DNA from 3 places in the Azospirillum sp. Sh1 genome. Region 1 is predicted to be linked to each of the others. Evidence: predicted binding sites of a transcription regulator. Region 1 holds the regulator's gene; each other region holds the start of a gene.
The links. Region 1 encodes LexA, which represses DNA repair genes until DNA is damaged. Its sites were predicted from a motif close to ATGTTCTANTTTGGTTC; they were not measured.
Positions count from the first base shown of each region.

Region 2: a site for LexA is predicted at 3,201-3,217, ahead of FZ029_RS09720 (PA0069 family radical SAM protein). Genes of this name have one in related genera too.
Region 3: a site for LexA is predicted at 2,335-2,351, ahead of FZ029_RS12925 (septum formation initiator family protein). Genes of this name have one in related genera too.

Region 1 is NZ_VTTK01000014.1:100,675-105,977, forward strand. It holds gene FZ029_RS16280 (ComEC/Rec2 family competence protein) at 1-1,492, shown strand, start outside; gene lexA (transcriptional repressor LexA) at 1,614-2,339, opposite strand; gene glp (gephyrin-like molybdotransferase Glp) at 2,540-3,769, opposite strand; gene moaC (cyclic pyranopterin monophosphate synthase MoaC) at 3,774-4,268, opposite strand; gene FZ029_RS16300 (GNAT family N-acetyltransferase) at 4,265-4,738, opposite strand; gene trpC (indole-3-glycerol phosphate synthase TrpC) at 4,743-5,303, opposite strand, start outside.
Region 2 is NZ_VTTK01000007.1:132,391-137,693, reverse strand. It holds gene FZ029_RS09735 (response regulator) at 1-151, shown strand, start outside; gene FZ029_RS09730 (ATP-binding protein) at 148-1,620, shown strand; gene ahcY (adenosylhomocysteinase) at 1,718-3,016, opposite strand; gene FZ029_RS09720 (PA0069 family radical SAM protein) at 3,244-4,335, shown strand; gene FZ029_RS09715 (hypothetical protein) at 4,340-4,585, opposite strand; gene FZ029_RS09710 (MFS transporter) at 4,691-5,303, opposite strand, start outside.
Region 3 is NZ_VTTK01000010.1:130,415-135,717, reverse strand. It holds gene modB (molybdate ABC transporter permease subunit) at 1-658, shown strand, start outside; gene modC (molybdenum ABC transporter ATP-binding protein) at 661-1,782, shown strand; gene FZ029_RS12930 (hypothetical protein) at 1,815-2,126, opposite strand; gene FZ029_RS12925 (septum formation initiator family protein) at 2,486-2,857, shown strand; gene pdhA (pyruvate dehydrogenase (acetyl-transferring) E1 component subunit alpha) at 3,052-4,071, shown strand; gene FZ029_RS12915 (pyruvate dehydrogenase complex E1 component subunit beta) at 4,189-5,303, shown strand, end outside.

The DNA of each region.
Region 1 (5,303 bases):
GGTGGAGGCACCGCCGGTGACGGGCTGGAACACTGTCGCCATCGCCTTCGAACGGGCGCGGGGAGCCATTGCGGAGCGTGTCGCGGCGGCGATCGGCGACCCGGTGGAGGCGAGCGTCACCACCGCACTGCTGAATGGCGAGGAGTTCGGCATTCCGGAGGCGACGCTGGACGATTTCCGCAACAGCGGGCTGGCGCATCTTCTGTCGATTTCCGGCCTGCATGTCGGCATCGCGGCGGGCATCCTGTTCTATGTGGTGCGGGCGCTGCTGGCGTCGGTCCCCTATATCGCGCTGCGATGGCCGATCAAGAAGATCGCGGCGCTGTTCGGGATCGTGTCGGCGCTGGCCTATACGTTGCTGGTCGGGGCGCCGTTGCCGACGGTGCGGTCGGTGCTGATGACCGGCATGGTGATGGGCGCGATCATGCTGGATCGCCATCCGCTGAGCATGCGGCTGGTCGCCTTCGCCGGTCTGGTCACCATCGCCATGGACCCGGAGGGAATGCTGGGGCCGAGCTTCCAGATGTCGTTCGCGGCGGTGGTGGCGCTGATCGCGGCGTTCGAGCGCGGCAGTGTCAGGCTGGCGGAGTGGCGGCGCGACGCGGGGTGGCTTGGGCGCGGGCTGTTCTATGTCGGCGGGATCCTGCTGACCAGCGTGGTGGCGACGCTGGCGACCTTGCCCTTCTCGCTCTTCCACTTTCAGCAGATCGCCTTCTATGGCGTGCTGTCGAATCTGATCGCGATTCCCATCACATCCTTCTGGGTCATGCCGTGGAGCCTGATCGCCTATGCGCTGCTGCCCTTCGGGCTGGAGGCGCCGGCGTTGATCGCCATGAACTGGGGCGATCGGGCGGTGATCTGGACCGCGGCGTTCTTCGGCCGGTTGCCCTGGGCCTCGCTGACGGTGCCGGCGATGCCGGCGGAGGGATTCGCGGCGCTGGTGGCGGGCGGACTGTGGCTGTGTGTATGGAGGCGGCGGTGGCGCTGGTTGGGGATGCTGCCGATCCTGGCGGGGTTGGCCTCGCCGATGCTGGTGGAACGGCCGGATGTGCTGGTGGCGGGGGACGGGACGGTGGTGGCGGTGAGGCTGCCGGACGGGCGGCTCAGTGCCTCGGGCAAGGGAGGCGGGCGGGTGACCGAGACCTGGAGGGAACGCGACGGGGAGCGGACGGCAGCGGATCCCTGGCCGGCGGCGGGGCGATGGAGCGAGGGTGAGCGGTCGCTGAGTTGCGATGCTCTCGGGTGTCTGTACCGGCTACGGGGGAAGACGCTGGCGTTGCCACGGCTGCCGGACTCGCTGGACGAGGATTGTGGAGCGGCGGATGCGGTGGTGACGGCGGCGGTGGCCCGGGGATGCCGGGCTGGCGTGGTCGTCGACCGATGGGCGCTGCGGCATGAAGGGGCGCATACGCTGACGGTGACGGCCGAAGGGATAAAGGTGGAGACCGTGCGGGGGCTTAGGGGAGACCGGCCTTGGACCGGGGGGAGGTGAGAGATGCTGTTGCCCCTCCCTATCCCTCCCCCGCTTCGCGGGAGAGGGAACTCCGCTGCTCTGCCGCTCACTCCCTCTCCCACCAAAGGTGGGGGAGGGTTGGGGAGGGGGCAACAGGGCCTCAGTACTTGCGGACCAGACCGACCAGCTTGCCCTGCACGCGGACGCGGTCGGCGCCGAAGATGCGGGTTTCGTAGGCGGCGTTGGCGGGTTCCAGGGCAACCGTATTGCCCTTGCGGCGCAGGCGCTTCAACGTCACCTCGCCTTCATCGACCAGGGCGACGACGATGGTGCCGTTCTCCGCCGCGTCGCAACGCTGGATGATGATGGTGTCATGGTCGAGGATGCCGGCCTCGATCATCGAGTCGCCGGAAACCTCCAGCGCATAATGGTCGCCGGCGGTCAGCATCGAGGCGGGGATGTCGACGAAGGCGCTGTTGTCGCGCAGAGCTTCGATCGGCGTGCCGGCGGCGATGCGGCCGTAGAGCGGAAGCTGAACGGTCTCGTTGGCGGCGGCGGGCGTCGCGGCGGGAGGCGTGGTGTCGCGGCTGGCGAAGGCGAAATCGCCCTTGATGACGTTGGGCTGGAACTTCGGCTTGGGCGCGGCGCTGCGGCTGCGGGCGGCGTCCAGGCCTTCCGGCAGGCGGAGAACCTCCAGCGCGCGGGCGCGGTGGGGCAGGCGGCGGATGAAGCCGCGCTCTTCAAGCCCGGTGATGAGGCGGTGGATGCCCGACTTGGACTTCAGCCCCAGGGCGTCCTTCATCTCGTCGAACGACGGCGAGACACCGCCCTGGCCGAGCCGTTCGTGGATGAACAGCAGCAATTCGTGCTGCTTGCGCGTGAGCATGGATGCCTCCCGGCCGTCGCCAGACTGAAGATGGAACAAAAACCAAACGTTGCCTCCATGTTCTAGTTTGGTTCCTGCCGCGCGTCAAGCCCCCCGTCGGCTTCTTTTAGAACTTGAACGGAACATTTGGAACGCCGTGAAACAGTCTTCGCGGTGTTGTTCAACTGTTCAATCCGCCGTTCGGGGGCCTGTCGCCAAGTCTAGATGCTGAGCGCTCCATCGGTCAGGGGAAGCACCGTCACCATGGCGCCGGCCGGTTCCGGGTCGGCGTTGGGCGGGCGGGGGATCAGGCAATCGGCCTGGGCGTAGAGGGTGGTGATGGCGCTGTCCTGCCGGGCGAAGGGGGTGACGGTCAGGGCGCCGTCCGGGCTGGTGGCGAGCGTCGCGCGCAGATACTCTTCGCGCCGGTCGTTGGCCTTCAGCGCGGTGGTCAGGCGGGCGCGCAGCGGCAAGCGGTCGTCCTCGGGCGGCAGCCCCTGCAACAGGCGCAGGATCGGGCGCAGGAACAGGACGGCGGTGACACCGGTGGACACCGGGTTGCCGGGCAGGCCCAGCAGAGGCACCGACCCGGCGCGGCCGAACATCAGCGCCTTGCCCGGTCGCATTGCCACAGTCTGCACCTCCAGGGCCACGCCGCGTTCGGCCAGCACGTCGCGCACGAGGTCGTAATCGCCATGGGCGGCCCCGCCGGTGGTGACCAGCAGGTCGCAGCCGGCGGCCCCCTTCGCCAGCGCCGCCACGCTCTCCGGGGTATCCTTGGCGACCCCCAGATTGTGGGCGAGGCCGCCTTGGGCGGTCACCAGGGCGCAAAGGCCGAGCGCGTTGGTGCTGACGATCTGGCTCGGACCCAGCGGATCGCCGGGCAGGGCGATCTCGTCGCCGGTGGCGAGAATGGCGATGCGCGGCCGGCGGTGGACCGACAACCAGGGCACGTTGCCGCCGGCGGCCAGCGCGATGTCGCGGGCGGTCAGGCGCCGGCCCTTCGGCAGAAGTTCCTGGCCCAGGATGAAATCGAAGCCGGCTTCGCGGACGAAGCGGCCGGCAACCACGGCGCGGCCGATGCGGACGATGGTGTCGTCGGCGCTGCAATCCTCCTGCATCACCACGGCGTCGGCACCGTCGGGAAGGGGCGCGCCGGTGAAGATGCGCACCGCCTCGCCCGGGCCGACGCTGCCGGTGTAGGCATGGCCGGCGGCGGATTCGCCGATGCGGCGCAGCGGGATGGGAGCCTCGGCGGTCGCGGCGGCGATGTCGGCGGCGCGCACGGCCCAGCCATCCATCGCGGCGGCATGGAAGGGCGGCTGGGTCAGCCGCGCGACCACCGGTTCGGCCAGCACGCGGCCGAGCGCGTCGGGCAGGGCAACGGTCTCCGCCGGCAGAGGGGCGAAGGCCGACAGGATGCGGGCGCGCGCCTCGGCGACGGAGATCATCGGCTCATGCTCCAGCGTTCGGGGCGGCGGCACCCCATTCGCCGCTCTTGCCGCCGGCTTTGTGCAGAAGGCGGACGTCGGTGATGGTCATGCCGCGGTCCACCGCCTTGCACATGTCGTAGACGGTCAGGGCGGCGACGGTGACCGCGGTCAGCGCCTCCATCTCCACGCCGGTCTGGCCCTTAAGCTTGCAGGTCGCGGTCACGTCCACGGCATTGCGCGCGGGGTCGCAGGACAGGTCGACCTTGACCGAGGTCAGCATCAGCGGGTGGCACAGCGGGATCAGGTCCGGCGTGCGCTTGGCCCCCATGATGCCGGCCAGCCGGGCGACCGACAGAACGTCGCCCTTCTTCACCCCGCCCTGCATGATGAGCGCCAGGGTTTCCGGCAGCATCAGCACACTGGCTGCGGCGGTGGCGGTGCGTTCGGTCTCCGCCTTGTCGGAGACGTCGACCATCACCGCCTTGCCTTCGGCGTCGAAGTGGGTGAAGCCGGTCATCGGACGGTCTCCAGCAAGGGCTTTTCCATGAAGACGCTGACGCCGTTGTCCGCATAGCAGGCGTAAGGGCCGCGGTCGGTGAATCCGGCCTTGCGGTAGAGCGCCAGCGCCTCGTGCTGGTGGATGCCCGATTCGAGCAGCAGGGCGGTCAGCCCCTCATCCCGCGCCTGCTCCTCCAGCCGGGCGAGCAGACGGTCGCCGATGCGGTGGCCGCGGGCAGCGGCATCGACATACATGCGCTTCACTTCGCCATAGCCGGCGGGATCGACCCGCAGGGCGGCGCAGCCGACCGGAACGCCGTCCTTGCGGGCGACGAAGAAGCGGACGTCCGGCGCCTCCAGGGAGTCGATGTCCAGCAGGTGGCAGGTGTCCGCCGGATAGAGGTCCAGAAGATAGCGGTCGAGCGCGGCGACCAGAGCGATCACCGCATCCTGGCGCGGGCTTTCCGCGGCGATCATCACATTGGTCATGGCATCACACCGGGGCCAGCAGGGCGCGGGTGGCGGCGGTCACGTCGGCCTGCCGCATCAGCGATTCGCCGACCAGGAAGCAGCGCGCCCCGACCTTCGCCATCCGGGCCAGATCGGCGGGTGTGTAGAGGCCGCTTTCCGCCACCAGCATGCGGTCGGCCGGCACGTTGGCCGCCAGTTCCTCCGTCGTCGCGATGTCGACGGCCAGCGTCTTGAGGTTGCGGTTGTTGACGCCCAGCAGCGGCGTTTTCAGCAGCAGCGCACGGTCCAGTTCGGCGCGGTCATGCACCTCGACCAGCACGTCCAGACCCTGGGCAAGCGCGGCATCCTCGATCTCCGCCGCCTGGGCGTCGGACAGGGACGCCATGATGATGAGGATGCAGTCGGCGCCCAGCGCGCGGGCCTCCACGATCTGATAGGGATCGACCATGAAGTCCTTGCGCAGCACCGGCAGATCGACCGCGGCGCGGGCGGCGACCAGATACTCGTCCTTGCCCTGGAAATAGGGCTCGTCGGTCAGCACCGACAGGCAGCTGGCGCCTCCCTCGCGGTAGGCGCGGGCAAG
Region 2 (5,303 bases), on a different contig from region 1:
GGTGCCCTTCGATCGCTCCATCGACGTGCAGGTCAGTCGGCTGCGCCGCAAGATCGAACCCGATCCGGCAGAGCCGGCGCTGATCAAGACGGTGCGCGGCGGCGGCTATCTCTTCACCCCGACCGTCAGCAGCGGCGGATCGCCGCCATGACCGCCCGGCCGGAAGAGATGACGGCGAAATCCCGGCTGGCCCGCCGCCGCAGCCTCCGCCGCCTGCGTCTCGGCTTCCCCGACAGCCTTGCCGCGCGCATCGCCCTGACGGTGGTGCTGGCGCTGCTGCTGACCCAGGCGATCAGCGCGCTGGTCTATCTGACCGACCGCAGCGAAGGGCCGCCGATCCACGGGCCGAACGTGCTGATCCAGCGCATCACCGCCATCGTCCAGCTGGTGGAAAGCACCCCGCCGCCGGGTCGCGAGCGGGTGGTGCGCGCCATCGACGACCCGGTCCTGCGCGTCGAATGGCGTCCCGACCGCCCGCCGCCGCTGGCGCCCGACGCCATTTCCAGCGGCCGGTTCGAAGGGCTGAAACGCCGGCTGAGCGACTCCCTCGACACCGCCGACCGCAACATCCTGGTCGAGGTCCAGCGCCCGCCCCGTGGAGATGTCAGGGGCGACGACCACCCGCACCCGCCCTTCATGGGCGGCGACGAGCCGCGGCGCTGGGGGCCGCATGTCCGGCTGTCGGTGCGGCTCGGCGACGGGTCGTGGCTCAGCTTCACCGGCGGCGATCCGCTGGCCGGTCCCTTCGGCATCGTCCGCTTCCTGTTGTGGATGGGGGCGATCGTCGCGGTGATCCTGCTGGTGTCGCTGCTGGCCGCCCGCCGGGTGACCGCGCCGCTCGCCGGCTTCGCCGCCGCCGCCGAACGGCTCAGCGTCGACGGTCAGGCCGATCCGCTGACCGAGGAAGGCCCGCGGGAGCTGCGCGCCGCCACCCGCGCCTTCAACCGGATGCAGGCGCGGCTCGCCCGTTTCGTCGCCGACCGCACCCAGATGCTGGCGGCGATCAGCCACGACCTGCGCACACCGATCACCCGCCTGCGCCTGCGCGCCGAGCTGGTCGACGATCCGGAGATGCAGCGGCGGATGCTGGCCGACCTGGACGAGATGGAGGCGATGATCTCCGCCACGCTCGCCTTCGCCCGCGACGACGCCCAGCGCGAGCCGCGCGGCCGCTTCGACCTCGCCGACCTGCTGCAGAGCCTGTGCGACGACCGCGTCGATGCCGGCCACCGCGCCCTCTACGACGGCCCTGCCCATGTGGTCGCCGAAGGCCGTCCGGTGGCGCTGCGCCGGGCGCTGGCCAACCTGATGGACAACGCCATCAAGTATGGCGGCGGCTTCACCGTCCGGCTGGAGACCGGCGCCGACGGCACCAACGCCGCCAACGCTCCCAATGCCCTGATCCACATCGACGACGACGGCCCCGGCATCCCGGAGGCGGAGTTCGAGAAGGTCTTCGCCCCCTTCTATCGCCTGGAGCGCTCCCGCTCCCGCGATACCGGCGGTGTCGGCCTGGGCCTGTCCACCGCCCGCAGCATCATCCGCGGCCACGGCGGCGACGTGACCCTGACGAACCGCGGCGAGGGCGGGTTGCGTGCGACGGTGACGCTGCCGCTCTGACCTCCCTCTGCCGCCATCGGCAGAGGACAATTCCGGTGCCGCAAAGTAAAAGGGCCGCCCCGACGGGACGGCCCTTCTTTTTCAACCCATCAGCCGCTTAGTAGCGGTAGTGGTCCGGCTTGTACGGGCCGGCGGCGTTGACGCCGATGTATTCGGCCTGCTTGTCGCTGAGGACGGTCAGCTTGGCGCCGATCTTGTCCAGATGCAGGCGGGCCACCTTCTCGTCCAGGTGCTTGGGCAGGACGTAGACCTTGTTCTCGTAGTTGGCGGCGTTGGTCCACAGCTCGATCTGGGCCAGCACCTGGTTGGTGAAGCTGGCGCTCATCACGAAGCTGGGGTGGCCGGTGGCGCAGCCCAGATTGACCAGACGGCCCTGGGCCAGGACGATCAGGCGCTTGCCGTCGGGGAAGACGACCTCGTCGACCTGCGGCTTGACCTCTTCCCACTTGTAGTTGCGGAGAGCCTCGATCTGGATCTCGCTGTCGAAGTGGCCGATGTTGCAGACGATGGCGCGGTCCTTCATGGCCCGCATGTGGTCGAGCGTGATGACGTCGACGTTGCCCGTCGCGGTCACGAAGATGTCGCCCTGCGGAGCGGCATCGTCCATCGTCACGACCTGATAGCCTTCCATGGCGGCCTGCAGCGCGTTGATCGGGTCGATCTCCGTCACCAGGACGCGGGCGCCCTGCGAGCGCAAGCTGGCGGCCGAGCCCTTGCCCACGTCGCCATAGCCGGCGACCACGGCGACCTTGCCGGCGACCATGACGTCGGTGGCGCGCTTGATGCCGTCGACCAGCGACTCGCGGCAGCCGTAGAGGTTGTCGAACTTCGACTTGGTGACGCTGTCGTTCACGTTGATGGCCGGAACCTTCAGCGTGCCCTTCTTCATCATCTCATAGAGACGATGGACGCCGGTGGTGGTCTCTTCCGACAGGCCGCGAACGTCCTTCAGCATCTCCGGATACTTGTCGTGCATGATCTGGGTGACGTCGCCGCCATCGTCCAGGATCATGTTCGGGGTCCAGCCATCCGGGCCGCGCAGCGTCTGCTCGATGCACCACCAGAACTCCTCCTCCGTCTCGCCCTTCCAGGCGAAGACCGGGATGCCGGCGGCGGCGATGGCGGCGGCGGCCTGGTCCTGGGTCGAGAAGATGTTGCAGGAGGACCAGCGCACGGTGGCGCCGAGCGCGGTCAGCGTCTCGATCAGCACGGCGGTCTGGATGGTCATGTGCAGGCAGCCGACGATGCGGGCACCGGCCAGCGGCTTGGAGTCGCCGAATTCCGAACGCAGGGCCATCAGGCCCGGCATCTCGGTCTCGGCGATGGTGATCTCCTTGCGGCCCCAGTTCGCGAGGCTGATGTCCTTGACCTTGTAGTCCGTGAATTCGGCGGCCATGAGGGATGACTCCTGGTGGGCGGTGATGGTTCGGGCAGTGATGATCCGGGCCGGCCGGATCGAATCCCCGGCCTTGCCGCTGTAATTTGCCTAGGGTGTATCAGCGGCATCGGAACCATGCAAGCATAAAGATATCTTTATGTTTGTTGGGTAGGGTGATCGAACACCGGGCCGCATCCCCCTGTTGTTCGCTTTACGTTCCACTCCGCCACGGCTAAGCTGCGGGCATGGACGAGATACGGCGATCCCCGATCAAGGGCCGCGGGGCGGTCAGCAACGCCACCGGGCGGTTCGAGCGCGAGACCCGCGTCCTGACCGACGATGGCTGGACCGGCTATGCGGAGGGCGGGAACGAGGCGCTGTCCGATCCCGTCCGCACCACCGTCGCCCCGGCGTCGGCCAGGTCGATCATCACCAGCAACCAGTCGCCCGACATCCCCTTCGACCGGTCGGTGAACCCGTACCAGGGGTGCGAGCACGCCTGCATCTACTGCTTCGCCCGGCCGACCCATGCCTATCTGGGGTTGTCGCCCGGACTGGATTTCGAGACGAAGCTGTTCGCCAAGCGCAACGCGGCGGAACTGCTGGCGAAGGAGCTGCGGGCGAAATCCTATGACTGCCAGCCGCTGGCGCTGGGGGCCAACACCGATCCCTACCAGCCGGTCGAGCGGACGGAGGGCATCACCCGGCGGGTGCTGGAGGTCTGCCGCGACTTCCACCAGCCGGTCAGCATCATCACCAAATCGGCGCTGGTGCTGCGCGACCTCGACATCCTGGCGCCGATGGCCGCACAAGGGTTGGCGTCGGTGGCGATCTCCGTCACCACACTGGACCGCGACCTCGCCCGCGTGATGGAACCGCGGGCCAGCACGCCGCCGCGCCGGCTGGAGGCGATCCGCAGCTTGACGCAAGCCGGCGTGCCGGTGGCGGTGCTCGCCAGCCCGATGATCCCCGCCCTGAACGACCATGAACTGGAGGCGATCCTGGAGGCGGCGGCCGGTGCCGGGGCGACCGCCGCCAACTATATCCTGCTGCGCCTGCCGCTGGAGATCGCCGGGCTGTTCGAGGAATGGCTGCGCGTCCACGTCCCCAACCGCGCCGACCGCGTGCTGAGCCTGATGCGGCAGAGCCGCGACGGCGCGCTCTACCGCTCCGGATTCGGAACGCGGATGAAGGGCACCGGCCCTTACGCCGAGTTGCTGCGCCATCGCTTCAAGCTGGCCTGCCGCAAGCATGGGCTGGGCGGCCGGAGCTGGCAGCTCGACTGCAGCCGCTTCCGGGTGCCGCCGGCCGTGGGGGACCAGTTGTCGCTGCTGTGAACCGTCAGGAGCGGCGGAACATCCTGTCCCAGGGCGCCAGCGGGTCGGCGTCCTTCGGCGTGGCGGTGGCGGCGGAGTTGGACAGGGCCGACAGGGGAAGGCGGCCGGTCGCCAGCATCGCCATCACCAGCGCGGGATGGGCAGGACCCGCCGCGGCGGTGTCGTGGCCGGCCTGATCGGCCTCGGCCGAATCGTCGTTCAGCGCTTCGTTGATGCGGGCGAAGGCTTCGATGTCTTTGATGTGCAGCATGGTCCGTGCCCCTCGGCTTCGACATTTGTGCGTCGCAGCAAAAACGAAGGTAACAGCTCTGCCCTCGAATGGTCTCACGTGCGGCGCTTTGACGCGGCCCTTTTTCTAACGGGCCGGTTCGCGAACGGCCAGCATAAGCCCGAAGCCGATGACGAAGAAAGCCAGAACCGTCGCCATGCCGGCGCGCTGGCTGTCGAAAGCCTGGGTCGCCAGCCCGAACAGCAGCGGCCCGAAGAAGCCGACGAAGCGGCCGGTCAGGCCGTAGAGCCCGAACATCTCGCCCGCCATGCCGGGCGGCGCCAGCCGCGCCATCATCGACCGCCCGGCCGCCTGCGCCGGTCCGAAGAACAGCCCGAGTCCCAGCGCGAAGATCCAGAACCACAGCCGCTCGGTCGCCAGCAGCAGCGGCAGGCCGCACAGCGCCATGCCCGCCAGCGCGATCAGGATCACCGGCTTGGCCCCCGCCCGGTCGTCCATCCAGGCGAAGCCGATGGCTCCCGCCCCCGCCACCACGTTGAGCGCGATGGCGAAGACCAGGATCTCCTCGAAGCTCATGCCGAAGGTGCCGGCGGCGAAGATGCCGCCGAAGGCGGTGATGGTGTTGATGCCGTCGCGGTAGAAGGCGCTGGCGACCAGAAAGCGCGCCACCTCGCGGTAACGCCGGACCTGACGCAGCGTGGCGGCCAGCGTCGCCACCCCCTCGCGCGCCGCCCGGATC
Region 3 (5,303 bases), on a different contig from region 1:
GCTGAGCCTGCGTGTCGCGGGCGTCGCCATCGCGTTGGGATTGCCGGTGGCCGTGCTCGCCGCCTGGGTGCTCGGCCGTTATTCCTTTCCGGGCAAGACGCTGGTCGATGGGCTGGTCCATCTGCCGCTGGTCCTGCCGCCCGTGGTCACCGGCTACATCCTGCTGGTGACCATGGGAACCAAGGGGGTGGTCGGCGGCTGGCTCTACCAGACCTTCGGCATTAAGCTGATCTTCACGGCGGAAGGGGCGTCGCTGGCGGTGGCGGTGACCTCCTTTCCGCTGATGGTGCGGGCGATCCGCCTGTCGGTGGAGGCCATCGACGGCGGGCTGGAGGCGGCGGCGCGCACATTGGGCGCCGGGCCGGTCGACCGCTTCTTCACCATCCTGCTGCCGCTGATGGCGCCGGGCCTGCTGTCCGGCGCCATCGTCGCCTTCGCCGCCGCGATGGGCGAATTCGGTGCGGTCATCACCTTCGTGTCCAACATCCCTGGAAAGACGCAGACCCTGCCACTGGCGATCTATGCCGCGACGCAGGAACCGGGCGGCGACGCGGTGGCGGCGCGGCTGGCGGCGATCTCGTTCGGCGTGGCGCTGATGGCGCTGATGCTGTCGGAGTTTCTGGCGAACCGGGTTCGCCGCCTGATCGGGCAGGTCTGACCATGCTGGACCTGCACATCCGCCAGACACTGGGCGCCTTCACGCTCGACATCGCCTTCACCGCAGAGGAACGCGGGGTCACGGCGCTGTTCGGCCGCTCCGGCTCCGGCAAGACGTCGGTCATCAACGCGATCGCCGGGCTGAGGCGGCCCGATGCCGGGCACATCCGCATCGGCGACACTGTGTTCTTCGACAGCGCCCGGCGCATCGACGTGCCGGTGGAGAAGCGGCGCATCGGCTATGTCTTCCAGGAGTCGCGGCTGTTCCCGCACATGACCGTGCGCAGCAACCTGGAATACGGGCTGCGCCGCGTGCCCGCCGGGGAGCGGCGGATCGCTTTCGAACCGGTGGTGGACCTGCTGGGGCTTGGCCATCTGCTGGACCGCCGGCCGCGCGGCCTGTCCGGCGGCGAGAAACAGCGGGTCGCCTTCGGCCGCGCCCTGTTGGCACAGCCGCGCCTGCTGCTGATGGACGAGCCGATGGCATCGCTCGACACCGCGCGCAAGGCGGAGATCATGCCGTATATCGAGCGGCTGCGCGACGAGATGAACATTCCCATCGTCCTGGTCAGCCACGCGCTGGACGAGGTGGTGCGGCTCGCCACCACGATGGTGCTGATCGCGGAGGGCAGGGTGCGCGCGGCCGGGCCGGTCGGCACGGTGATGGGCCGGCTGGATTTGTCGGCGGTGACCGGCGCGCAGGATGCCGGCGCGGTGCTGGACCTGACGGTCGAGCGTCACGTTCCGGAGGACGGGCTGTCCGTGTTGGCTTTCGACGGCGGGCGGCTGACGGTGCCGCAGATCGACCGCCCGCCAGGCGCGGCGGTGCGGCTGCACATCCACGCCCGCGACGTCATCATCGCTTTGCAGCCGCCGAGCGGCGTCAGCCTGCGCAACGCGCTTGCGGCGACGGTCACGGAAGTGGCGGAGGCCGGGCCGTCGTCGGCCGATGTGCGGCTGGCCGTTGGCGGGGCGTTCCTGATCGCACGCATCACGCGGGCGGCCGTGCGCGAACTGGAACTGGCGCCCGGCCGCCCGGTGGTGGCGCTGGTCAAGGGCATCGCTTTCGAGCCGGACAGCAGCGGCGAGGCATCGGACCGGCGGAGGCGGGTGGTGGACGTGTGACCGTCCACCACCCGCCTTATCGGCTTTCGTCCTTACTGGGTGCCCGACGGGGCGGGGGAGCCGCCGGTGCTGGCGCCGCCGCCGGCCGAACCACCGGCGGTCGAGCCGCCCGGCACGGTGCGGGTGGCCCCGCTGGTCTCGTTCATCGAATTGCCGGAGGTGCCGCCTTGCACCGGAACGCCGGTCGAGGGCGGCGGAACGGTGGTGGACCCGCTGCTCGACCCGCTGCTGGTGGTCGGGCTGGTCTGGTTCGCCGCATTGGAGTTCTGGGCGTTTTGGTCGTCGCAAGCCGCCAGACCCAGAAGCAGGGCGGGCAGGGCCACGATCAGGAACTTGCTGCGCATGGGGTATCGCTCCTCAGCCAGTGGGCGGCGCCATTGGCGGAATCGCCTGTGCGAACCCGCAAGGGACTCGCGGCTTTGGCCAGGCGGCGCCGTGTGGGTCCAAACACGCCACCGCCGGTTTCATTCCATGCACCTTCGCTCTATGCCGGGTGGCTGGCTGTACCGATGAGCGGGTGCGTCGCCCGGTCGGATGTCCGATTACCGACGAGAACTTTACCGGAACATCCTTTCGACTTGTGGCTTGGCCGCGACGAATACCCATTACTGGGTTGCGCAAAGATCACGAAGCTTTTGCGACTTGGCTGTTCCATCTTTTTCGTTTGACCGGTGGAAAGGCGCTGTGATTCCATCGTGCCACCATGACGATGATCGCCGACCTCACCGATACGCTCGCCCGCGCCGCCAAAAGCGCGATCCGCCAAGCAATCATGCCGGCGCTGTGCGCCTGCGTGGTGGCTTATTTCGCCTACTACGCGATCCATGGCGATCGCGGACTGGTGGCGATGAAGCAGATCCAGGGGGAAATCGCCCAGGCCGAAGGGGTCCTCAACCAGCTCCGCACCGAGCGGGAGGATATGGAACGGCGCGCCCAGCTGCTGCGTGGCGACGGTCTCGACCGCGACATGCTGGAGGAGCGGGCGCGGCTGATGCTGAATTTCGCCAACCCGCGCGACGTCATCGTCAAGCTGCCCAAGCTGGCTGATCCCGAGGGTGCCTCCACGCAGAAGTAAGGGGATATCAGCCGATTAACCGAATCGCGGTTAATCTAAAATAGCGCTGCAAAAACAGACGTTTGCGCAGACCCAGAAGCTCGTGTAGTGTGCGCGCCATATTCGCTTCCGGTGCGGGCTCTCGCACGCCCGCAACGCGCGGCGGCAAGGGGTGTTGAAAAAGACCTTTGCCGCTTGAACCCTGGGGAGGAATCATGGCCGCGTCCCGACGCCGTTCCACCAAGGCGCAGACCGACACCGCGCCCGCTCAAGCCGTCTCGTCCGAAGAGCTTCTTCATTACTATCGCGAAATGCTGCTGATCCGCCGCTTCGAAGAGAAGGCGGGCCAGCTGTACGGCATGGGCCTGATCGGCGGCTTCTGCCATCTCTACATCGGCCAGGAAGCCGTCGTGGTCGGCGTGCAGGCCGCCCTGAAAGAGGGCGATGACGTCATCACCAGTTACCGTGACCACGGCCACATGCTGGCCTGCGGCATGGAAGCCAAGGGCGTGATGGCCGAGCTGACCGGCCGCATTGGGGGCTACTCCAAGGGCAAGGGCGGCTCGATGCACATGTTCAGCCGCGAGAAGAACTTCTACGGCGGCCACGGCATCGTCGGCGGCCAGGTTCCGCTCGGCACCGGTCTGGCCTTCGCGCACAAGTACCTCAACGACGGCGGCGTGTCCGCGGTCTATTGCGGCGACGGCGCGATCAACCAGGGCCAGGTGTACGAGAGCTTCAACATGGCGGCGCTCTGGAAGCTGCCGGTGCTGTTCGTCATCGAGAACAACAAGTACGCCATGGGCACCTCGCAGGAGCGCGCCTCGGCCGGCGAACTGCATCAGCGCGGCGCCGCGTACGGCATCCCCGGCTATCAGGTCAACGGGATGGACGTGCTCGAGGTGAAGGCCGCTGCCGACCAGTGGGTGAACTACATCCGCGAAGGCAACGGCCCGGTCATCCTCGAGATGAAGACCTACCGCTACCGCGGCCACTCCATGTCCGATCCGGCCAAGTACCGGACGAAGGAGGAGGTCGAGAAGATGCGGTCGGAGTCCGATCCCATCGACCAGCTGAAGTCGAAGCTGCTGGCCGGCGGCCATACCGACGAGGACAAGCTGAAGGAGATCGATCGCGCGGTGAAGGCGATCGTCACCGAATCGGCCGAGTTCGCGCAGCAGAGCCCCGAGCCCGATCCGTCGGAGCTGTGGACCGACATCCTGGTCGAGAGCTGACCGTCGATCCACCGTCTGGTCCTGACGTCAACGATAAGCAGGAGCGGCGCCAGAGGGACGGGTTGCCCCCGATATGGGGAGAATCAGCCGGTTCCCCGCGCCGCCGGAGGTTGAGGAATGCCGATCGAAGTGCTGATGCCGGCCCTGTCGCCCACCATGACCGAGGGCAAGCTGGCGAAATGGGTCAAGAAGGAAGGCGACACGGTTAAGTCCGGCGACGTTCTCGCCGAGATCGAGACCGACAAGGCCACCATGGAAGTCGAAGCGGTCGATGAAGGCCGCGTCGGCAAGATCCTGGTGCCGGAAGGCACCGACAATGTCGCGGTGAACACCCCCATCGCCATCCTGCTGGAAGAGGGCGAGGACGAGAGCGCGCTGTCCAAGGGCGGCAACGCCCCGGCCGCCGCCGCTCCGGCCAACGCCGCCCCCGCCTCGGAAGAGACCAAGGCCGCCCCGTCGGCGGTGCAGGCTCCGGCTCCGGCGCCCACCCAGGCCGCAACCGTGCCGGCCGCCCCGGTGTCCGCTCCGGATTCGGACGAGGACAAGTTCTTCGCCAAGACGGTGAAGAAGACGGTCCGCGAGGCCCTGCGCGACGCGATGGCCGAGGAAATGCGCCGTGACGAGAAGGTATTCGTCATGGGCGAAGAGGTCGCGCAGTACCAGGGCGCCTACAAGGTGACCCAGGGCCTGCTGCAGGAGTTCGGCGAGCGTCGCGTCATCGACACGCCCATCACCGAGATCGGCTTCGCCGGTCTGGGCGTCGGCGCCTCCTTCAAGGGGCTGAAGCCGATCGTCGAGTTCATGACCTTCAATTTCGCCATGCAGGCGATCGACCACATCATCAACTCCGCCGCCAAGACGCTCTACATGTCCGGCGGCCAGATGGGCAGCCCGATCGTCTTCCGCGGCCCGAACGGCGCCGCCGCTCGCGTCGCCGCCCAGCATTCGCAGTGCTATGCCTCCTGGTACGCCCACTGCCCGGGCCTGAAGGTGGTCTCGCCGTGGTCGGCGGCCGACGCCAAGGGCCTGCTGAAGGCTGCGATCCGCGATCCGAACCCGGTCGTCTTCCTGGAGAACGAGATTCTCTACGGCCAGAGCTTCGACGTCCCGGAGGACGAGGAGTTCGTCCTGCCGATCGGCAAGGCCAAGATCGAGCGTCAGGGCAAGGACGTGACGATCACCGCCTTCTCGATCATGGTCGGCCATGCGCTGGCCGCCGCCGAGGAACTGGC